2 regions of the Undibacterium sp. Di27W genome follow, and region 2 is predicted to be linked to the other one. Evidence: predicted binding sites of a transcription regulator. Region 2 holds the regulator's gene; the other holds the start of a gene.
What was found. Region 2 encodes FliA, which starts transcription of late flagellar genes. Its sites were predicted from a motif close to CTAAAGTTTNNNNNNNNNNNGCCGNTA; they were not measured.

Region 1: the regulator FliA is predicted to act here: its motif matches at 4,463-4,489, upstream of ACO0LF_RS11630 (flagellin).

Annotation. Positions count from the first base shown of each region.
Region 1 is NZ_JBMPOS010000005.1:28,108-39,837, reverse strand. It holds gene fliD (flagellar filament capping protein FliD) at 1-1,975, opposite strand, end outside; gene ACO0LF_RS11635 (flagellar protein FlaG) at 2,083-2,460, opposite strand; gene ACO0LF_RS11630 (flagellin) at 2,549-4,369, opposite strand; gene ACO0LF_RS11625 (tetratricopeptide repeat protein) at 4,706-7,300, shown strand; gene ACO0LF_RS11620 (DegT/DnrJ/EryC1/StrS family aminotransferase) at 7,352-8,470, shown strand; gene ACO0LF_RS11615 (WbqC family protein) at 8,532-9,293, shown strand; gene ACO0LF_RS11610 (hypothetical protein) at 9,307-10,269, shown strand; gene ACO0LF_RS11605 (FkbM family methyltransferase) at 10,258-11,367, opposite strand; gene ACO0LF_RS11600 (hypothetical protein) at 11,364-11,730, opposite strand, start outside.
Region 2 is NZ_JBMPOS010000005.1:306,961-318,690, forward strand. It holds gene flgG (flagellar basal-body rod protein FlgG) at 1-617, opposite strand, end outside; gene flgF (flagellar basal-body rod protein FlgF) at 705-1,445, opposite strand; gene flgE (flagellar hook protein FlgE) at 1,505-2,845, opposite strand; gene ACO0LF_RS12990 (flagellar hook assembly protein FlgD) at 2,922-3,599, opposite strand; gene flgC (flagellar basal body rod protein FlgC) at 3,619-4,023, opposite strand; gene flgB (flagellar basal body rod protein FlgB) at 4,053-4,457, opposite strand; gene flgA (flagellar basal body P-ring formation chaperone FlgA) at 4,641-5,357, shown strand; gene flgM (flagellar biosynthesis anti-sigma factor FlgM) at 5,486-5,791, shown strand; gene ACO0LF_RS13015 (flagella synthesis protein FlgN) at 5,793-6,281, shown strand; gene motD (flagellar motor protein MotD) at 6,420-7,265, opposite strand; gene ACO0LF_RS13025 (flagellar motor protein) at 7,283-8,023, opposite strand; gene ACO0LF_RS13030 (RNA polymerase sigma factor FliA) at 8,005-8,736, opposite strand; gene ACO0LF_RS13035 (MinD/ParA family ATP-binding protein) at 8,743-9,573, opposite strand; gene flhF (flagellar biosynthesis protein FlhF) at 9,566-10,888, opposite strand; gene flhA (flagellar biosynthesis protein FlhA) at 10,885-11,730, opposite strand, start outside.

The sequences.
Region 1 (11,730 bases), 280 kb from region 2:
TCAAAAAGGTGCTGGTATTGTTGAGGCTGCTGACGATACTATCCAGGGCAGTAAACTGCGCCCTGTAGCGTGCTTCCACATCAAATAAGCGGCTGTTCAAGGTATCTCGCTGCTTGCCTATGTCTTTGATGCTGGCAGTAACACCAGAACTGGTACTGGTGATAGTGCCTGAGCTGCCGGTGAAACCGCTCACCAGACTGCTTAGCTGGGTTGCATAGCCAACAGAGAAATTGACTTTGCCCCGTGCTCCAATGGAGCCGCCGGCGATGAGTAATTTAAGTCCTTCGGCGGTGCTGCCTGCTGCGCCAGTCAGTGTCTGTCCATTGCCAGTGCCTGCAATGCCATTCAAAGTACCGGCCACATCTTTGCCCGCACTTCCTGTAGTTACCGTACCAGTCAGCGACGCAACGCCAGTGCCGGTTTTGTCAGCGATATTGATGGCAGAGGTGGAGCCATATTTATTGGACTCCAAAACCAGTGCGCCACCGACTATGCTTGCTTTTGCAGTTGCGCCTACAGCCGTAAAGGCTGAGGTGCTATTGATAGACGATTGTATCAGCGTTGCCAGGTCTGCAGAGCTATAGCTGCCAGCTGCGAGGCTGACATCCGCAGTCACACCATCCAGGGTGACGCTAATTTTAGTGCTGGGGTCTATGGTGGTGGAGACGGGCAGGGTCAGATCGCCAGTCAGGCTGGATTTGGTGGCGATTTGAGTAATGGCCAGATCATAACTGCCAGCTTTGGTGGCAGAAGATGAACCGGTAATGCTGGCCAGACTATCGGTAGCTGAGCCTAATGAGGCAAACAAGCCGCCGACATCGCTAAATTTAGTCGCCAGAGCAGTGGATAACTTGGAGGCATCCAGTGAAATGGAGCCGTCCTTCTGAAAGCTGACCCCTATCTGTGATAAAGTCGTCAAGCCACCACCCAAACCATTGACAGACGAGGACAAAGTTTTCCTGATCTGGTTTTGCACGCTTTGTGTTGTTGAGTCACCTAATAATAAACCTGCTTTATTGGTATTGGGATCATAGGCAGTCAGGCTTTTTATCGTTGTATTGAGGTCATTGTAAGCTTTGACAAAACTATTCACGCCCGCCGTGATGCCTGTTGTGTTCGGTGAAACAGAAATAGAGGTGGTACCTACTTTGGATACCGTCAGTGAAACACCCTGAATAGCACCCGTTACTGTATTGGAAGCGCTGGAAATGGCGATACCATTTACTGTCAGGCTAGCGTTTTGCGCTGTACTGACTTCAGTAAAATTTTGAGTGCCAGTTGGATCATAAGCCAACAAAGAGGTGACAGCGGCATCTTCACCAGAAGAAGTGATTTTCAGGCTGGATGCAGCCCCGGTTTTGCTTGAATTTAATACCAGATGGTAAGGGGTGGCACTGCCATCACCGACTATGGATGCGGAAACACCCACATTGGCGGCATTGATAGCGTCACGTATCCCTTGCAGGGAATTATTACTGCTATTGATCTTGACTGTGCCTACGGTTTGATTCGCATCTTGCGCGAATGTGGTTCCGCCGGGATAAGTGCCTGCAACGGCAGTTCCGGTAATTGTGCCAAAAGCAAAACTGATGGTGGTTTCTGTTCCTGCGCCAATAGCGTTGGTAGAGCTGGCTTGACCAACGCTGGATATCCCTTGCGCTTGAGCCAATTTGCTTACGGCAACACTATAGCTACCGGCAGTTGCTGCACTATTGGCAGTCGCAAATGCAATGGTGGAGTCGCCAGCACTGGCATTCAATGATTGAAAGGTAGTGGGGTTGTTCAGTGATGTTAGTGCATTTTGGAATGCACTAACGGCACCGTTCAAGGTTCCGTAAGCGGATAGTTTGGCCTGGTAGCTCGCTTCTTTCTTTGCCAACGTCGTCAATGGCTGGCTCTCCACCTGCATCAGCTTGGAGACGATGTCGTTCACATTAAGATTTGAACCGATGCCTGTTGATTGAATTCCTGCCACGTGATTCCCCTTTTGTTGGAAGTACTTTACTTTATTAACGGCAAGGGTAAATCAGACTTTAGAAGGGAATTTACCTGCTTGTTTTCAATATAGACATAAATTTCATCTTAGGCAGTCTGTTTTATCAGTAAACCTTGCAATTTATCCAGAGACTTTGCAATCTCTAATGCTTCTTGGGTAGGAATTTGCCTGATGACTTGTTTGGTTTGCTGGTCAACGATCTTGACCACGACTTCTTTAGCATCGTTGTCTACGCTAAATTCCAGATTTTGTGAACTCAATTGAAGAGACTTGTTGATTTCCGCAACCGCCTTGTTGACATCGTCGGCTGAGGCTGGCTTCGGACTCTGGCCAGTAGCTGTCACAGGGTTGGCAGTCTGCAGCGGCGCAGCGCTTTGCACTATCTGAGGGATGGGGGCTGTACCGCTCACTCTATCTGAAACAGGTGCTCCTGACGATGAACTGGTAATCGATAGGACGTCCATGATGTTTCCTTAAAGTAAAATTCCCCTGATCATAAATTTGACCAGGGGACCACTCATTTTCAATGAAAGACTAATCTAGTCTCATTGATTAGCCACGCAGCAGAGCCAATACACCTTGTGGCAACGCGTTCGCCTGAGCCAAGATTGCAGTACCAGCTTGTTGCAATACCTGGCCACGTGTCAATTGTGCTGTTTCTTGAGCAAAGTCAGCGTCACGGATACGGCTACGGGAAGCTGTCAAGTTTTCAGAAGTCGTATTCAAGCTGTTGACTGCTGAAGAGAAACGGTTTTGATAAGCACCCAGAGAAGCACGTGAACTATTGACAGAAGCCAAAGCTGCATCGATCGTTGTCAGAGCAGATGTTGCACCAGATGCTGTGGTCAGGTCGAGTGATGACAGGCCCGCACCAACTGTTGCTGTAGCTGCTGTTGCACCTGCAGTCAAGCCTGCGGCAGTAGCACCAGCACCTGCTACGGTAGTAGTACCTACTGTGAAGCCACTGTTCGCTGCAGTTGCTGTACCTTTAGTTGTGAAGGTATAGCCCGCATTTTGTGAACTTGTCAACGTAATCACGCCTGCGACATTGGCTGCAGTAACACCAGTTTGCCTGGTTTTTTGGTTGATCGCATCGCGGATCGCATCGCCTTGCAAGGTCGCAGTAGCACCACCAGTGATCGCACCGATATCGACGCCATTGATCTGGATGTCGCCAGCAGCGATGTTGGAGTTAGTACCAGTAATGGTCGCACCTGTTGTTGCCACACCTGCGCCACCATTTGCCAAAACGATACCGGCAGAGCTGCTGGATGACAGCTTGACCGTACCAGCAGTAGTTGTTGTTGCAGCTGCAGTACCGATCGCTGTTGCTGCACCAGTAGTAGCGCTACCCAGACCAGTTACTGTTGCTGCCAAGCCGGAAGAAGCATCTGTTTTGGATACAGTGATGTTTCTGCCATCAGCAGCATTCAGGGCAACAGCGCCAGTGGTGGAGTCAAACGAAGCAGTAACGCCTGTTTGAGAGCTTTTTGCATTGATGGCGGCAGTCACTTGAGCACCACGTTCAGCGGCACTACCAGCAGCTGCCAGGGCACCAATGTCAACACCGTTGATCAAGACGTCGCCAGAGGCGATTGCTGTGGCAAAGCCAGTTGCAGCAGTACCGCTGGTTGTGGTTGCCTGAGCAGTGGCTGTTACACCAGTGGTGCCATTCGCAGCATTGATGGCTGCTGCTTTGGCAATCGCGCTACCTTTGCTGTCTGCATAAGATACGCCGTCACTGGTGGTCGCGCCAATATTGAAGCCATTGATGACCAGGTCACCAGACTGGAAGCCGCCTACACCATTTACACCGCCAGAAACACTAGTGGAGTAGCTGGAGCTAGCACCAACACCCAGGCTGGAAGACTTGGCACTGGCGATGGAAGAGATGGAAATTTGATCGTTCGATGTTGCATTTGCGCCAACTTGGAAAGTTTGTGCTGTGAAGCTACCGTCCAGCAGATTAACGCCGTTAAAGTTGGAAGAGCTGGCAACACGGTTGATCTCAGAGATCAGTTGTGAAGCTTCGTTGTTCAGAGCGGCACGGTCACTGGCACTATTGGAGCCGTTGGCTGCTTGTACTGCCAGATCACGGATACGTTGCAAGTTGGAGCCGATTTGTGTCAAATCACCCTCAGCGGTTTGCGCCAGAGAGATACCGTCATTCGCATTACGAACAGCTTGATTCAAGCCGCCGATCTGAGAAGTCAAACGTTCAGAAATCGCCAAACCCGCAGCATCGTCTTTTGCACTATTGATGCGCAGACCAGAAGACAGGCGTTGCAAAGAAGTGTTCAGGGAAGACTGTGAAGTAGTCAGATTGCGTTGTGCATTCAAAGACGCAATATTGGTATTAATAAATGAAGCCATGTTAGTTCTCCTTACCCAAGTTATGTAAATATGGCCGGTGGCCTTAAACTTTGGTCTGTTTTACCAGGATATTGGACCGCCGTTGCAATCAGGTATCGGACGCTTATTTCAAAAGTTTAATGGGTTGCTCAAAGTAAATATTTTATTTTCGGGGTAAAGTTGCTCTCAATGTTCCGCTAAACGACAGCATTTCAAAATACTTGAGACCATTTATAGGTTTATTTTCGGCTTTAAGTTAACATTTTTTTGCTATTGTCGACCGTGAAAAGTCCTCTTTTTTAAGACAATCATTATTAGCAGGGCGCAGCGCCCGGCCCTTTTTATTAAGGTTTTGCTATGAGTCAACATGTTTCTCCCGCCAGCCTGGATGAAAAAAATGCCGAAATGACAGCGGGCGAGGCGCTTGAACAGGCCATCCAGCAGTTATTGCAACTGGCGCAAGCGGCAAATGCAGCCGGAAACCTGTCACATGCGATAGCGCATTACAAATTAATTTTAAAAAATGTCCCGGAGCGGCCCGATGCAAATTATGAATTGGGCAAGTTGCTGGCTTCCTCAGGTTCGGCTGATGAATCATTGATCTACCTTGAAACCGCAATTCAGGGCGACCCACAGCGCGCAGAGTATTGGGATATATACATAGAAGTACTAAATTTACTTGGCGATGCAGAAATAGTACGCCAGGCGATGGACTTGCGTGCTTCAGTCTTTCAAAGCAGCCAGATGACTGAGTCTGACAATGTGCAGCCCGAATCTGAATTGACAGCAACTGAAAATCCGGTGCCTGCCAAAGCGAGTTCAGCAAAGCATATTGTGGGTAGCGCAACAGAGCTAAATAAATTATCTTTATTGTATGAACAAGCCAATTTCAAGGAAGTAGAGCGGCTTGCGCGCAAACTGATACAGAAAAATGCCCGCAATGGCATAGCATGGCGATTTTTAGGTCTGGTTCTGTTGAACTCAGTTCGCCTGGAAGAGGCAGCACAAGCCATGTGGAAATCTCTCGAATTATTGCCAGATGATGCAGTGGCCCACTTTAACTATGCACTGGTGTCTGTAAAAAACAAGAAACTGGATATTGCGGAGGCGCATTACAGGAAAGCCCTGGATCTCGATAATAAGATGCTGGCCGCTTACAATAATCTGGCAAATCTGCTGAGAGCTACAGGTAAATTGCCAGAAGCAGAAGCTTGTCTGCGCCAGCTATTGACGCTGGCGCCGGATTTTGCCGTTGCCAGTTTCAATTTGGTGGGGATATTAAGGGAAAGAAAAATGCTCCCCCAAGCCTTGAAATTAGCGCAGCAAGCCCTGGAAAAATTTCCTGCCATGGCTGAGGCACATCATGCGCTTGGATCAGTCTTGTCATTGATGGACAGGGATGATGAAGCCTTGCCTTACTTGCAGCGCGCTATAGAGTTAAATCCTAAATTAGCCGAGGTCTATAACAATATAGGGATTATTTATCTGGATAAAAAAGACTTCATTACAGCACGGCTTTATTTTGAAAAGGCGCTGGAAAACGATGCGAAATTAAGCAATGCTCACCGTTGCCTGGGGCAGATATGCATTTCCCTGGATTCTGATATTGACATGGCAGAGCAACATTTTCGCCGCGCTATCCAATTTGGAAAGAATGAAACCGAGGCAAATACCTGCCTCTTGTTTTGTTTAAGTGAGACCGGAAAACTGGATTCCCAGGAGCTGTTTCAAGAACATTTGAATTACAGTGCAAGATATGAGCTGCCTTTAATTACGCACTGGCCCATACATCAGAATAGCAAAGTAAAAGACCGTGTTTTGCGGATTGGCTTTGTGTCCGGTGATTTTCATAATCACGCAGTGGCAACGTTTGCGATTCCTGTGCTTGATTCTTTGTCACGTATCACTACGCTTGAATTGTATGCCTACGATAACAATAAATTAGAAGACGAAGTCACGGCTGAAATCCGTACTTATTTCAAGCATTGGCGAAAAATTAATGGGAGCGACGACGCGGAGGTAGTTCAGCAAATTTTGACAGATCAGGTAGACATTCTCTGCGATCTGTCGGGGCATACCGCAAAAAACCGGCTCATGGTGTTTGCTCATAAGCCTGCTCCCATACAGTTCAGCTGGATCGGTTATCCAGGAACAACGGGTTTGCAAGCCATGGATTATTTTATTGGCGACCCGTTTTATTTGCCACGAGGACAATTTGATCATTTATTTACTGAGAAAATTGCCAGTTTGCCTTGTGCCGCCCCATTTTTGCCCAGCCCATTGGCACCGGCAGTAGAAGCATTGCCAGTATTAAGCAAGGGCTATATCAATTTCGGCAGCTTCAACCGCTTGAGTAAAGTCAATGCAGTGACCATACGAGCATGGTCGCAATTATTGAATGAGGTCAAGGATTCAAGAATTTTGATGGGCGCCATGCCGTCTGGTTTTGATAAGTCAACGCTGGCTGCGACTTTTGCTGCAAATGGGATATCTCCCGAGCGCATCAGTTATTATGGGAGAACCAAGGTAGAAGATTATCTGGCTCTCTATAATAAGATAGATATTTGCCTGGATTCATTTCCATTTAATGGTGGTACAACGACACATCATGGCCTGTGGATGGGCGTACCAACTTTATCGATCGATGGAAGCTTGCTTGCATCCAGAAGTGCGGCAGCAATTTTGGGACAGGTCGGCATGCAAGATTTTCTGGCGCGTGACCTTGATGATTTTGTTGTAAGAGGTAAATACTGGTGTGACAATCTGGAAAGATTGTCTGAAGTCAGGATGACTTTGAGATCCATTTGTGAAAACTCCATCAAATGCAAGCCAGAATTAATTGCTGATGCATTGAATCTGGCTATGCGAAAAATGTGGAGTATCTGGTGTGATGGCAGAGGGCCTGAAGCATTCTCCATAGATAAGTTTCAACTTAAAGTTTCAAATTCGTAAGAATGAATTAAAAGTGTAATGTGGTTCTGATGCATCCTCCTGGAAAAGAATATGAAAAAAGCGGACGGCAATTCATCTATCTATGTCACTCAGCCAGTGCTGCCGCCTCTGGAAGAGTTCATGCCTTATCTGGAAAAGATCTGGGCGAATAAAATTTTGACGAATAGCGGTCCATTTCATCATGAGCTGGAGCAGGCACTGTGCGAATACCTGGGGGTTAAGCATCTTTGCTTGTTTGCCAATGCCACCATCGCCTTGATCACGGCTCTGCAATCCTTGCGTATCAATGGTGAGGTGATTACCACCCCATATTCTTTTGTCGCGACTGCACATTCGCTTTTATGGAATGGTATCAAACCAGTATTTGTTGACATTGATCCCGTCACCTTCAATCTGGATGCAGATAAAATCGAAGCGGCCATCACACCACAAACCTCAGCCATCATGCCCGTGCATTGCTATGGCCGGCCTTGTGATGTCGACCGTATACAAAAAATCGCTGACAATTATGGACTAAAGCTGATCTACGATGCTGCGCATGCCTTTGGCGTGCAATACCATGGCAATAGCTTGCTTAATTTTGGTGATTTGTCCATATTGAGTTTCCATGCGACCAAGGTTTTCAATACTTTTGAGGGGGGCGCAATTGTCTGCCCTGATGCCAAAACCAAACAGCATATAGATCATCTCAAAAACTTCGGATTTGTTGATGAAGTGACTGTAGTTGCACCGGGCATCAATGGAAAAATGAGTGAATTCAATGCTGCCCTGGGTTTGCTGCAACTCAAGGGCATAGATGCTGTGCTGGACGCACGCCAGAAAATCGCTACACAGTATCGCTTCAGACTGGAAAATGTCACTGGCATCACTTGCGTCAGCGATATTGCCGACAGCAAGCCCAATCACTCCTATTTCCCTATCCTGGTGGAAGCTGATTATGTCATGTCGCGCGATGCCTTGTTCCAGAAACTGCGTGAACATGAGATTTATGCTCGCCGCTATTTCTATCCATTGATCAGTGATTTCCCCATGTATCGCGGCCTGCCTTCAGCTTCACATCAGAATCTGCCCGTCGCCAGAGAAATTGCCAGCAAGGTGATTTGCCTGCCTATCTATCCAGATTTGAGTGAGGCAGATGTGGAAAGAATTGCTGATCTGATCGCTCATTGAGACTGGTTTGAAGCGATAGCATATAGGTGGCCGACGCGAAGAAAATATTCTGGAAAAAGAAATGCTGGCGACAAGTTTATCAAATTTCAATAACAACACCGAGCACCTGCCTGAACCAGTGCAGAAGAAGGCTGCAATCATGCAGCCCTATTTTTTCCCCTATATCGCTTACTTTCAGTTGATCTCGGCAGTCGATGTATTTGTTATTTACGATAACATTAAATACACAAAAAAAGGCTGGATCAACCGGAATCGTATTTTGCAGGAGGGCAGGGATCAATTAATTTCCTTGCCCCTGAAAAATGCGTCTGATTCTTTAGATGTCGTCGAGCGTGCGCTAGCGGATAGTTTCGATGCAAAAAAAATGCTGAATCAAATCAGGGCTGCTTATTTGCATGCGCCTTACTTTGCCCAGGTTTATCCCTTGCTGGAATCGATATTGAATAATCCAGAGCGCAATTTATTTGAATTTTTACATCAATCAGTCGTGAAAATTTGCGCTTACCTGAATATCTCGACAAATATCATCATTTCCTCCAGCCTGGCTATCGATCATGAATTAAAGGGCCAGGACAAAGTGCTGGCGATATGCCAGGTGCTTGGCGCAAGCGACTACGTCAATGCGATTGGTGGGCAGGATTTGTATTCCAGAGAGGATTTTTCATCTTGCAATATTGCCTTGCATTTTATTCAGTCAGAATTACGCATATATAAGCAATTTGGCGCAGAATTCGTGCCCTGGTTGTCTATCATAGATCTCATGATGTTCAATTCTGACGATGACATCAGTGATTACCTGAAAAACGGCTACACCTTGCTATGAAAGCTGCGATTGCATGATGAAATGGGAAAAACTGGGGCAAATTTTTGATCCTGCCGGGCATCAACTGCCAAATGACTGCCAGTCATTTGCGCAAGCACCGCAAGTGCTATTGTTTGACACTTTTGCCCGCATTTATTTTTCTACACGCAGCCTGGATGCCAGCAATGGCAAATACCTGAGCCATATCGCCTACGTGGATATGGCATTGAATTTCAAGGACATTCTTGCAGTTTCCAGGCACGAAGTGATTTCATTGGGAAAGCCTGGCTGTTTTGACGAACATGGTATTTTCCCTTTGAATGTCATGCGTCATGCTGGTCAGATCTACGGCTATATAGGTGGTGTCAACCGGCGTAGTTCCGTCCCGGTAGATAGCGCCATAGGTATAGCGCTTAGTCATGATGAGGGCAAGACCTTCCAGCGCCTGGGGGATGGCCCGGTATTATCAGCTTCATTGCATGAACCCTGCCTGATTGCCGACCCCTTTGTGCAAGTGTATGACGGACGTTTTCATATGTGGTATATCTTTGGCAAAGGCTGGCAGCATTTTGATGCGCAAGCCGAGCATGACAGGGTGTACAAGATAGGCCATGCAATTTCTGCAGATGGCATAGACTGGAAAAAGAATGATGGGCAAGAGATTATCGCATCCAGACTAGGTCCAGATGAATGCCAGGCACTGCCAACGGTCATTAATATAGCTGGCGTATTCCATATGTTTTTTTGTTATCGCGAGGCCAATGATTTTCGTCATAATCGCGAACGCTCTTATCGCATTGATCATGCCATCTCTACAGATTTGCAGAACTGGCAACGGGATGATAATGAACTGAGTCTGGGTTTATCTGATGCTGGCTGGGATTCGGGCATGACTTGCTACCCGCATGTGTTTGCCTGCCAGGGCCAGATTTACATGCTGTATAACGGCAATGAATTTGGCCGCCATGGCTTTGGATTAGCCAGATTACTGATGTAGATCAAAAATCCCATACATGATCAACATCATGGACATGTAATTGCGCTGCCGCAGATATAGTTTCATGTCAGGCGCAATCTCCTTGAGCAAGATGGGCAGGCGGTAAAAATCTTCTTTCTTGTGTAACCGGACGACGATATTTGGCCTGTACTTATTAATGCTCAGGCGTGCGCCGCTCAAGGCATTGTATTCTGCACCATTAATATCGAGTTTGATGAGGCTGACAGCGCTGCCTGATTGCTGCAATATCGCATCTATCGTGTCTACCTGGATTTCGCTAGTTCCAGTCTCACTGATCTCATTGTCGATGTGCATGGCTTTCGTAGTGAAGCGCAATACGGTTTTCTCATGCCAGGCACCGACCTTAATGGCCATGACTCTGGGAATATTCAGGTCTGCTACAGTCTGTTGTAATTCCTGGAAATTCTTGTCACCCGGTTCCAGCGATATGATTTTGTCGTAAGCGCCATGTTTGATCTGCTGAAATTCCTTGATGGTGTCACCGGTGAATCCACCTACATCGAGAAAGCTTTCATGATCGCCAGGTGAAAATTCCGAGCTGGGGAAATAAAGATTATCCAGCCTGACACAGGGTGCAATATGAGCCAGATTTTCACTTAGCTTGGTGTTGATCGCTGCGACATAGGTTTGCCGGGATAATTCATCTTCAAACAAACCATATGCCTGATCAAAATTACTGCTATTTTGTATGAGAAATTGCCTTTCCATGAAAGCGTGAGGCATGTTCAAATAGTCAGGGATATCAATGACGTGGACATCACTGGCACCGAGTCGCCTGAGTTTTTCAAGCATGGGGGGGTAATTGGTGATGCCGATAATGACGTGGCAGTCTCCTAATTGAGCTGTGTAATCCTCAGTGCTGACAACGGGTAGATCGGTAAATGCCTGTTGCGCCAGATATTCTGCGTCCACCATTGCCGCCTGGATTTTGATGCCATTCAGTTCCAGAAAACGTTTCAATACATAGGCGTAGACACCTGCGCCATAGATGATGATGGGTTTGCTGCTGGTTTTCAACTGGGCCAGTAATATTCTTTGCTGATTTGGTTCATCCAGCAATTGCTCAACGATAGTCATTGTTCCTCTTCCGAAATCAGTTCTGCAACACCAAAGCCTTCCTTGCCAAAGGAATTGCCGCAATAGAACATGAAAATGCGACCATCAATTTCCTTGATGTTCGGGTAGCAAATCATTTGTGCATCCCAGCCGCTGTCCGAGGTGGATATGCCGGCTTGTGCATCGTCTCTTATCCAGGTTTTCAGATCGCTCGATGAGGCATAACCAATGCGGTACGCGCCACCCGAAGTGGAGGGGTGACGCCAGGCGAAAACGGCATGCCATTTGCCATTCAGGAAAAAGGGCGAAAAAATATCCTGGCATTCATCTTCACTGAGGCGTGGAACCACTGGCTGGCCATCATGCTGCCAGTTGATACCATCT
Region 2 (11,730 bases):
GGTGTATTGGTGCCAGGATTGCCTGAGGCAGCTGTTTCCACGTACAGGTTTTCACCGAGCGCCATCAAACCGGCAGGGTTAATAAAGGTAGCAAGTTGCAAGGAGCCAACCTGTACAGGAGCAACCGAGCCTGGCTGCGTCACAGACACTGTGCCATCGCGCCCCACGGTAATCGACTGCGCGTTGGCAGGAATCGTGATCGCTGGCTGGATAACAAAGCCGCTGGAAGTCACCAACTGCCCCTGGCTATCGGTCTGAAATGAACCATCTCGGGTATAACCTGTTGTACCATCAGGCATCAGTACTTGAAAAAAACCTGCTCCTGAAATCGCCACATCCTTGCTATTGCCAGTCTGTTGCAAATTACCTTGCGTGAACAGTTTTTCTGTCGCTACCGGGCGAACACCAGTACCCAGTTGCAAGCCTGAAGGCAGTTGGGTTTGTTGTGAGCTTTGCGCCCCAGGCTGGCGTATATTTTGATACAGCAAATCTTCAAACACGGCGCGTGAGCGCTTGAAACCATTGGTGCTGACGTTGGCCAGATTATTGCTCACCACGTCCATCTGCGTTTGTTGCGCATCGAGGCCAGTTTTGGCTATCCATAGTGAACGTATCATTGCTTTCCCCTTTTTTGCCTTATTGCGTTTTGCCTTATTTGATTTATCAGCAAAACTTTATACAAGGCTATTGTGCTACATATACACTCAACTCAAAGTCAGGATCTGACTGGCTTTAGTGGCGTTATTCTCGGCGTTCTGCAACAGCTTCATTTGCATTTCGAAGCTGCGCGCCAGATTGATCATGTTGACCATGGAATCAACCACATTCACATTGCTGTTTTCCAGCATACCCCCTGCCACGGTGACAAGAGGATCAGCATCTGCAGCCACACCATCCTTGGTTTTAAATAAACCATCATCGCCACGCACCAGATTTTCTTCCGGCGGATTAACAAGTTTCAATCTGCCTATGACTTGTACGGCATTGGGCTTGGTACCACTGGGAACAGCCGACACCGTGCCGTCTTTGGCGATGGCGATGGCGACGTCTGGCGGCACAGTGATGGGGCCACCATCACCCACCAGGTTCAAGCCATTTTGGGTTTGCAGAATGCCGTTTTCACTGACTTTCAAACTGCCATGTCTGGTGAGGGCCTCGGAACCATCGGCTTTTTCCACGACCAGCCAGCCCTTGCCCTGCACTGCCACATCCAGTTCACGGCCAGTATTCTGCAAGCTACCTGTCGAGAAATCCGTACCCACCGTGGCATCAACCACAAACGTCCGGGTGGGCAAGCCATCACTCTTGACAGGCACAGCCCGAAAAGAATCCAGTTGCGCCCGAAAACCAGTAGTCGAGACATTCGCCAGGTTGTGCGAGACCGTAGCCTGCTGCTCAAGGATATGCTTGGCACCGGTCATCGCCGTGTAGACAAGTCTATCCATGAGCTACCCCTGTTTGACTAAGAATTGAAAACACATATCAATGCAAAAAACCAAAACCATTAACGCAGGTTGACCAGTGTCTGCAACACCTGATCCTGGGTTTTAATCGTTTGTGCATTGGCCTGGTAGACACGTTGGGCTGTAATCATATTCACCAGCTCACCTGTCAAATCGGTATTTGAATCTTCCGTCGCAGATGCAGTCAGCGTACCCAGGCTGCCAGAATTTGGCGGGCCTATCAGCGCATTACCAGAAGCTGCGGTTTCTATCCACTGGTTATCACCGGTCGATTGCAAGCCATTCGGATTAGTAAAATTGGCCAACACCACTTGCGCCAGCACCGCTGTCTTGCCATTGGTATAACTACCCACAATGGTGCCATCTTTCGCTGTATTGAATTTGGACAGTTTGCCGGAAGCATAACCATCCTGGGTATTTTTACTGACACTGAAATCAGAACCAAATTGGGTAGTGCCATTAAAATCGTATTTGATGTCGACCGCAGTATTAATTGGCGTCACAGCGCCGGTGTTGACAGGTACGGTCAACTTCATTGCTTTGGGATCGGTGGCTGAAAATGGTGGCGTTGCGACTGTCAGCTTGCCCAGGTTATTAAAACCTATGCGGCCTATGGAATTGGTAGTAGCACCAGTACCTGCGATCAAGACACCGTCTACCGTGGCAAACACATCCCATTCTATGGTGGCTGGCGCAGTAGGTGGTGTGGCAGGATTCAAATTATCCACTTTCACAAAGAAAGACTGGACCACATGTGAATTACCCAGGCTATCAAACACGGCTATCGAGGTAGAACTATTGTAAGTCGTAGGATCAGTCGCACTGAAAACAGTCGGCGTAATGACAGGTGGAATGGCAACCGGGGTCTGTGTACCTGGCACCAGTTTGCGCGAATCCAGGTTCATCACGGCATTGATCAAGGTAGTCTGGGCTGGCGCTATATCAGATGTATTGATATTGATGGTGGAAGCTGCACCGGTGGACAATACCCCCGACGCGTTAGCCACATAACCAGTTAATTGCGCACCCTGCGCATTGACTATATTGCCCTGCTTGTCCAGCTGAAACTGACCATTGCGCGTGTACGTCACTGCACCATTGGTCGACATGCGGAAAAAGCCACCGCCATTGATGGCGATATCAAGGGGATTATTCGTCGTCGAAATATTACCCTGAGTGAATTGCTGCACCACGGCGGCGACTTTAGTACCAATACCTACCGTACCAGCAGAAGAACCGTTCAGTGAGTTGGCGTAGACGTCAGCAAACTGTGTTTGCCCTTGTTTGTAACCCACGGTGCTGGCATTGGAGATATTGTTACCGATAACATCCAGTGACTTGGAAGCCGCATTCAATCCACTCAATCCTTGTTGAAAACCCATGATATTTCTCCCTTACTTTTGTCTAGTTCATTAATGCTTGATTACTACAGGATTTGATACAGGATTACTCCAAGGATCAATAAATTTGCCTGACATCACTCATGCTGACATCACCCACATTGGCCAGGCTGAGTTTCAAGCCCTGTGAGCCTGAGGTGATGCTCGATACCACGCCAAATGCCAGACTGGTGGCATCGAGTTTTTTATCGCCAGAAGTCGCCGTCATTTCCACCTTATAGACGCCATTGGCAGCTGCAGCACCAGCATCAGTCTTGCCGTCCCAGGTCAGGGTGTTGACACCTTGCGGCAATGTACCAGCACTGAATTTCCTGACAACGAGGTTATTACTGTCGCGTATGACCACATCTACATTGCTGGCCGCTTGTGGTAATTCCACCCCGTAAATACCCTTACCATCGGTCATCGTCATGGTACTGCCGGGCGCAATCACGCCATGGCCTATCATGCTTGCAGCTTGCAGGTTTTGCCCGGTCTGGAAGCTGGCATTCAAGGCAGTCACCGTGGCATTGAGTTTGTCTATACCTGATACCGTCGATAACTGCGCCATCTGACTGGTTACCTGGGCGTTATCCATAGGGTTCAAAGGATCCTGATTCTTGAGCTGGGTTACCAGCAAGGTCATGAAACGATTTTGCGCATCCGCTGTTGAGGATGTCGCGGTTTTACTGGCATTCATGGTCGCCAGCAAGGCTGGGTCGACAGTATTACTTTGTACGCTGCTGGTAGCCATCATCTTTTCCTTCTAGAAAATATTATTGCCCTAAAGTCAAGGTTTTCAACAACATGGTTTTTGCTGCATTCATGACTTCGACATTGTTTTGGTAAGAGCGAGAAGCTGAAATCATATTCACCATTTCTTCCACCACATTCACATTTGGCATGGCGACATAGCCTTTTTCATCCGCCATCGGGTGCTTGGGGTCATACATCAGTTTAGGTGGTGCGCTATCTTCTACAACCTCATTTACCTTCACAGCAGTAGCAGCGGTGCCAGCAACAGGTACGGCGCTGAAAACCACTTGCTTGGCCTTGTAGGGTGTCCCGTCTGAACTGGTGACGCTATCGGCATTCGCCAGGTTACTGGTTACCACGTTCAAGCGCTGCGACTGCGCACTCATTGCTGAACCGGCAACATTGAAGACATTAAAGAGCGACATGATGATTATCCCTATGCTTAATTCAGTATTTATCCCTGTATCGCCGCCAACATGCCCTTGATCTGCATATTGATCAAAGTCAGGCTGGCCTCATAACGCAGGGCATTATCCGTAAACTGATTACGCTCCACATCCATATCCACGGTATTTCCATCGATACTGCCCTGCACTGTCGGCCGGTACTGCGCAGCTACACCAGCCACCGTACCTGGAGTATCGATGTGCTGGCTGGACGTTTTATTCAAGGTGGTGGGCGACTGATTCAGGTTCTGCCCCAGAGCATTGCTCAGGGCACTGGAAAAATTGATATCCTTGGCCTTGTAATTTGGCGTATCTGCATTGGCAATATTCGATGCCAGCAATTGCTGGCGTTGCCCCCGAACTGACAATGCAGCCTCATGAAACCGGAAAAATTCGTCTAATTTGCCAACCATCTTTATCTCCTCCGCCGCCAGGCCCTGGCCCATCAGGCACTCAAGGGTTTTCTATACCTTGCATCATATTCGCCGAGGCACAAGTTTGATCAGGCAAGCAGAAAGGGAAATACCCGCTTATTCACGCTTTCAAAAAAGCTGGCGAATCCTAGAATGGAGTGAAGTACAAACCCATCAGGAAACATGATGAAAGCCGCAAGAAAACTCAGCAAGTTACTGATTACCCTGTGCCTGACAGGCACGACAGGCTATAACCAGGCCGCTGTCGTGGGTACAGCGCAGGACCCAGCTCAGTTACGCCAGATAGCACTGGATTTTTTGACCACCCAGGCATCGGGTCAAAGCGGCGAAGTCCAGGTCACTGTGGGTGAAGTGGATAAACGGCTCAATTTGCAGGCTTGCGACAATCCCAGCCCTTATATGTTGCCGGGAAGCAAACCATGGGGTAAGGTCACCCTGGCGATACGTTGCACATCACCCGCCCCCTGGCTGGTCTATCTGCAAGCCAATGTACAAGTCACGGCTGATTATTATGTTGCAGCAAATGCATTGGTGCAGGGACAAGTTATCAGTCTGGCTGACTTGAGCAAGATCAAGGGTGATATCTCAAAATTACCTGCAGGTGTCATTACTGCACCAGAACAGGCCATTGGTAAAAGCATGCAGGTTTCCATCCCGTCTGGCAGTGTCATGCGCATGGATGCCTTGAAAAGCCCTGCCGTGGTGCAACAAGGCCAATCCGTGCGGGTCATCAGTTCCGGCCCTGGTTTCCAGGTAGCAACTGATGCTATTGCGCTCAATAATGCAGCAGATGGTCAAATTGCCAAGGCAAAAACCAATTCGGGACAGACTGTCAGTGGCATCGCAAAAAACGGTGGCATCATAGAAATAGTTTACTAATAGCAAGGTTTTAAGCTGACGGCATTAAGCAGATGCAATATTTTTTTACAGTAAGGTTAAAGTTTAAAATTACACGGCCGATAAACTGGATGTAGATGTTTGTAAGTCCCACACTAGAGGGTATCGCTGTGAAAATTGATGACGCATTGAATAAGACTGCGGGGCTACCAGTAAGCCCGCAACAGGCTCGCACGGAAAAACCCGCGGAAAACGCGGTACCCGCAGCGAATTCTTCGAAAGTACAGATTTCGACTCTGTCCACACAATTGCAAGCCTTGCAGAATACGCAAGCTGGCAGTGCCGTGTTTGAGACGAAGAAGGTGGAAGCAATCAAGCTGGCCATTTCCGAGGGGCGCTTTCAAGTGAACTCGGAAAAAGTCGCTGATGGGCTTCTGGAAACAGTTAAAGATTTGCTCAACGCCAGAAAACGCTAACATGAACACAAGAAGTTCCGGACACACCGCCATCGAACTATGCCTGCAAGAAGAAGTCAGCATGATGTCTTCGCTTGCCGATTTGCTCAAAAAAGAGCAAGCCGCATTGATAGAAAGCGACGTGATCCAGCTCAATGATTTTACCCAGAGCAAGGGACAACTTGTAGTCCAGATAACGGAACTTGAAAAAAAGCGCAATGCCTATTTGCAAGAATTAGGCTACAAAGCCGATATCGACGGCATGCAGGCCTATTTGCAAGCAGCAGATATGCAAAATAGCGCCCAGCATTGGGATGCGCTGTTACAACTAAGCTCGCAAGCCAAAGAAGACAATCGTGCCAATGGCTTATTGATCAATCGCAGATTGTCGCTAAACCAGGCGACTTTGAACTTGTTGCAGCAAAATACCAATCAGGCCGGGTCCATGTATGGCCCGAACGGCCAATCCACTGTCAAAAGTGTGCCAGGCAAGGGGTATATTGCCACTTAAGCCTCATCAAAGCGGTCAATTAAGTCTCTCGACCAGCCCAATTTTCCCAGATCTGTAGCGAGCGTCGGCGCTTGAAGAATTACACATGAACCTTGATCCCGCTCGCATTCAAGATCGTCGCCAACAAGTTCTTTATCACTAGGGATCTGGCGAGGTATCGGGTGCCGGTGTCACTACGGGCCGGGCAGCAGGCGCAGGCAATGATGTTGCCGCGGCAGCAGGTGCAATCGGCACTTCCACTACAGGTTCAGGCAACACTGCCAATATAGTCACCGACACGCGCCGGTTTCTGGCTCGCCCTTCAGGCGTGTCATTGTCACTCACTGGCAGTTTTGCCCCCTGCCCCACCGCGGTTACCCGGTTTTCATCCACGCCATTCTCGGTCAGCAGACGCGCCACCGTGCTGGCACGTACCGCAGATAATTCCCAGTTTGAAGGGAAGATGGGATTATTGATGGGCAGGTTATCCGTATATCCTTCTACCTGTATAGCATGGGTATCGATTTTAAGTACGCCTGCAATCGCTCTTAGTGCCTGTATGGAATCAATATTCAAGCGCGCATCACCCGGCGCAAACAAGAGGCTGGCATTGATTTCTATTGTAATGCCACGACTGGTCTGGGTCACCCTGACCTTACCTTCCCTGACCAGCGGTTCAAGTACGGTCAGGATATCCTTGGCCATGGTGGTCATTTGCGCACGCTCCTTGCGCAAGCCCTCGCTGCTGCGATTCTTGACCAAAGGCAGAGGATCAAGTTTGATTACTTGTTCATTTGGCGCATCCACCGGCTTGGGATTGATGGTCATGACCTTGCCAAAAGCCCCGGTCAGTGAATTCGACAACACCCGGTATTTACCCTCATTTAGCGAGGAAATGGCATACATGACAACAAAGAAGGCAAACAGCAAAGTAATAAAATCCGCATAAGAAACCAGCCATCGCTCATGGTTGTCCGGCTCTTCATGGTATTTTTTTCTCGCCATAGATAGTTTTTATATCTTCAATTCCGGTGATTGGTCAGTCTTTCTTCCACCACGCGTGGGCTATCGCCGAGGGCGATGCTATAAAAGATATCAGACAGCATTTCGCGACGTGTCACTTCACGACCTATGATTTCCTTGAGTTTATTACTGACAGGCAAGAACAGTAAGTTCGCCATGCCCACGCCATAGATAGTCGCAACAAAGGCAACCGCAATACCGCCACCCAGTTTGGAAGGATCGCTGAGGTTTTCCATCACATGGATCAAACCCAGGACGGCACCAAGTATCCCTATGGTGGGGGAATAGCCCCCCGCTGCTTCCCAGATCTTGGCGGCCTGGCGCTGTTCCATTTCATACAGAGATATATCGACATCCAGTATGTCCTTCAAGCGTATAGGGTCTATGCCATCGATGACCAGACGCAAGCCCTTGCCGATGAAAGGATCGGAAGAGGCATTCATATAGCGTTCCAGGCTAAGAAAGCCCTCGCGTCGTGCCACCACACTCCAGATCAGGGCATCTTCAACATTCTTTTTGCTGCTGTCAGGCGGCTCCGAAACTACCCAGCGCAACATGCGCACACCACGCCTGAACGTATTGAGGCGACTTTGCAGCAATACTGCCCCCAGGGTGCCAACAAAGACAATCACAAATGCGGCTGGCTGCACCAGCGATGACAAGCGCCCTCCTTCAATCAATTGACCGGACAGGATGCCAAATACCACCAGTATTAATCCAACTATGCTAGCCCAGTCCACGCCTTCTCCCTTAAGTAAGCCCTGAGCCTGGCGACTGCCTGACTATGTAATTGTGATATGCGTGATTCAGACACGCCCATGACGGCACCAATTTCTTTCAGATTCAGCTCTTGCTCATAGTACAAACCCATGAGCAATTTCTCTCGCTCGGGCAAGCTGTCTATCGCACCGATGACGGCATCCCGGAAATCGTCATTGAGCAAATCCTGCAAAGGGTCGCCAGACAAGTCTGAGCAATAGTGATCGAGAAAATGTTCCTTGGTATCGGAATCATGAAAGTCTTCGTAATACACGAGTTGATGCCCGCCACTGTCCGTCAGCAAGTCCTGGTATTCTTCCAGGCTCAGCTTGAGTGACTTGGCGACCTCGGTTTCCAGAGGTGGCCGCCCCAGCTTTTGCTGCAACACATTCATGGCATTTTCTATCTTGCGCATATTCTGGCGCACGCCCCGCGGCAACCAGTCACTGCTACGCAATTCATCCAGCATGGCACCCCGTATGCGTTGCACCGCATAGGTTTCAAATTGTGCGCCATGGGTATCTTCGTAACGGTTAACGGCGTCCAGCAGGCCTATCATACCGGCCTGCACGAGATCATCGACCTCCACGCTGGGAGGCAGGCGCGCCTTCAACTGGTAAGCAAGACGCTTGACCAGGGGCGCATGCTCCCTCAAAAGGAAGTTTTTATCTGATTTTCCGCTAGCGGTGTACATTTTTAATTAAATTCCAAGACCGACACCCAGCTCAGGTACTCCTTCTACACATAATGTGGAACGCGCAGTCTTTGCCAACTGCTCGGCCAGCCGTGAAAATGCCAATGAAGCAAGCGCCTTGGGGAAAGCATCAATCACAGAACGTCCCAAATGCGCCGCCTTTCTTACATGTTCATCTTCCGGCACATTACCAACATAATGCAATGGCACCGCCAGATACCGGCTGGCTGCCTGCGCCATATTTGTATAAATCAATCTTGCCTCTTTGTCCGATGCTCCTGAGACCAAGATACCATAACCACGCCTGCCCACTCTGTTGCTGACCCGTTTGATCAATCCATATGCTGCCTTGATCATGTCGGGATCTGCCGACACCTGTATCACCAGCTCACTGTCATCCAGCGTCGCCAGTGGAAAAGTGTCGTCACGATTGATATCGCTATCAACAATAACCAGGTCTGCACTATTGGCCACGGTGTCAAAAACCCTGGACAACTGGCGCGCACTTTCTGATGGCAACCAGGCGTGCCTGGCCAGCATCGTCACCGACAAGCCAGAAGCTACCAATTTGACGGCTTCCTTCATTGTACGCTGTTGTCTCGCTACATCCAATAAGGTCTGATCATGCCGGGCATTCAACCATGCACCTATACTGTTTTCTGAGGCACGCGCATCGACCATCAGGACCTGGCTACCCTGGCGTGCCAGTGACACGCCAAGATTGACCAGCATGCCACTTTTCTCATCTTCTCTCAATGCGGATAAAAAAGTAAACACTCTTGGTTTTGGTCCTGCCAGCATGCGGCGCAGGCCTTCTGCCTGATCAAAACTAGCCAAGGGACACCTCCTGACCTCTACGTCCAGCCACCTTGGCAACTGATGCAGCACCCGCCATTAGCAGTGGCAATTCTTCATCCAGATAGCGGAAAGCCGCCGTCTCACGCTTGAGTTTGAAGGCACGGTCTATCAAATATAATTTGTTGGCAATATGCAGATCTTCGGGCACACGCTGGCCACTGGCCACGTAGTACACCATGAGCTTTTGGCGTATCGCAATATCAAGTGCGCCACCTATGGTGGCTGCTTCATCGAGCTTGGTAAAAATACAACCAGCCAGTCCATTACCCTGATAGGCACGCACCACTTCGCTCAAAGTTTCACCCGTCGATGTCGCATTCAGGCATAACAAACGTTTTACCGGAGTGTCTGTTCCAGACAACATTGCCACCTGCTCGGTGACCATCTTATCGCGCTGGCTAACACCGACAGTATCGATCAATACTGTATGTTTGTTCTTGAGCTCGGACAAGGCAATGCGCAAGTCTGCCTCATCCTTGACGGCATGCACCATCACGCCCAGGATTTTGCCGTAGATACGCAATTGTTCAAAACCGCCGATACGATAGCCATCAGTCGTGATCAGTGCCAGCTTGGATGGGCCATGACGCATGACGCAACGCGCAGCCAGCTTTGCAGTGGTCGTGGTTTTGCCAACGCCGGTAGGACCAACCAGGGCATACACCCCTCCCTTTTCCAGCATTTCATTTTCATTATTAATGGTCGACAGATTGCGGACCAGGACATTCTTGATCCATTCCAGGCCATCTTCAGGCTTGTCTGCTTCTGGCAGTTTTTCGACCAGATAGCGAGACAGGCTGGCGCTAAAGCCGGTGGCCAGCAATTCTCGCAGGATTTCTGCTTTTTGCGGATGGCGTTTCTGAGTCTGGGTCCAGGAGATTTCTGCCAATTGCGATTCCAGCATGCTGCGCATGGAGCGAATTTCAGACATGACATCATTGAGCTCATTGGCGCTCACTGGAGCTTCAATCTCGCTGCCGAAAACGCTGGCGCTTTTTTGTGGCTTGAAGACTGGCACGTCGATAGGACGTTCCAGCGCTCTTTCCACTGGCCTGTGCAAAGAGCTGGACTGTTCAGTTTGAAAACGTGGTGCAAAGCGAGGCACTTCAGGCACAGAGGCCTGTTCACCATGATCTGGTGCGATGGCACTGATGGCTTCATCTGCCATCGCCAGAATCTCCACCTTGCCGCCCACATTGCGATTCGACAGGATCACGGCATCTGCCCCCAAAGCATCACGCAACATGCGCAAAGCTTCGCGAGAAGTATTCGCGGTAAATTTTCTGACGTTCATGATTGACCTCCGACCAGACTGGTGACTCTAATTGTTTTTGTTTCGGGTACTTCTGCGTGTGACAAGACTTTCAACTGCGGTAAATTACGGCGCAAGAAACGCGACAGTAAGGCGCGTAGTGGTGCTGGCACCAGCAATACAGGTGTCAAACCCATTTGTTCCTGATGTTCAGCGGCAGCCTGGGTTTGGCTGGCCAGGGTGTCAGCCAGCCCAGGCTCTATGCCTGAACCATCTGCACCACTGGTTTGCAGCGCCTGCATCAATAAGCGTTCAAGGCGGTTGTCCAGTGTCATGACCGTCATCTCATTGCCGGTTGGGTAGATTTGCTGCACGATGGCACGGCCCAGGGCTATCCTGACTTGCGCCGTCAACTCATTGGCATCCTGGGTATGCATGGCTTGTTCAGACAAGGTTTCTATGATGGTGCGCATATCACGGATATGCACGCCCTCAACGAGCAGGTTCTGCAAGACTTTCTGCAGCGTCGACAAGGGCATGGATTTTGGCACCAGTTCTTCCACCATTTTTGGCATGTCTTTGGCCAGGTGATCCATGAGCAGTTGCACTTCCTGGCGGCCCAGCAATTCAGCAGCATGGCTGGTGATCAGATGATTCAGATGGGTAGCAATGACGGTACCGGAGTCCACCACGGTGTAGCCCATGGCTTGTGCCTGCTCACGTATGGCCGCCTCTATCCATACTGCTGGCAAGCCAAAAGCCGGATCATTGGTCACGGCACCAGGCAGATTACCCGTGACCATGCCAGGATTGATCGCCAGATACTGCCCACTCAAGGCTTCACCAGCACCGACCTCCACCCCTTTCAACGTAATCCGATACGC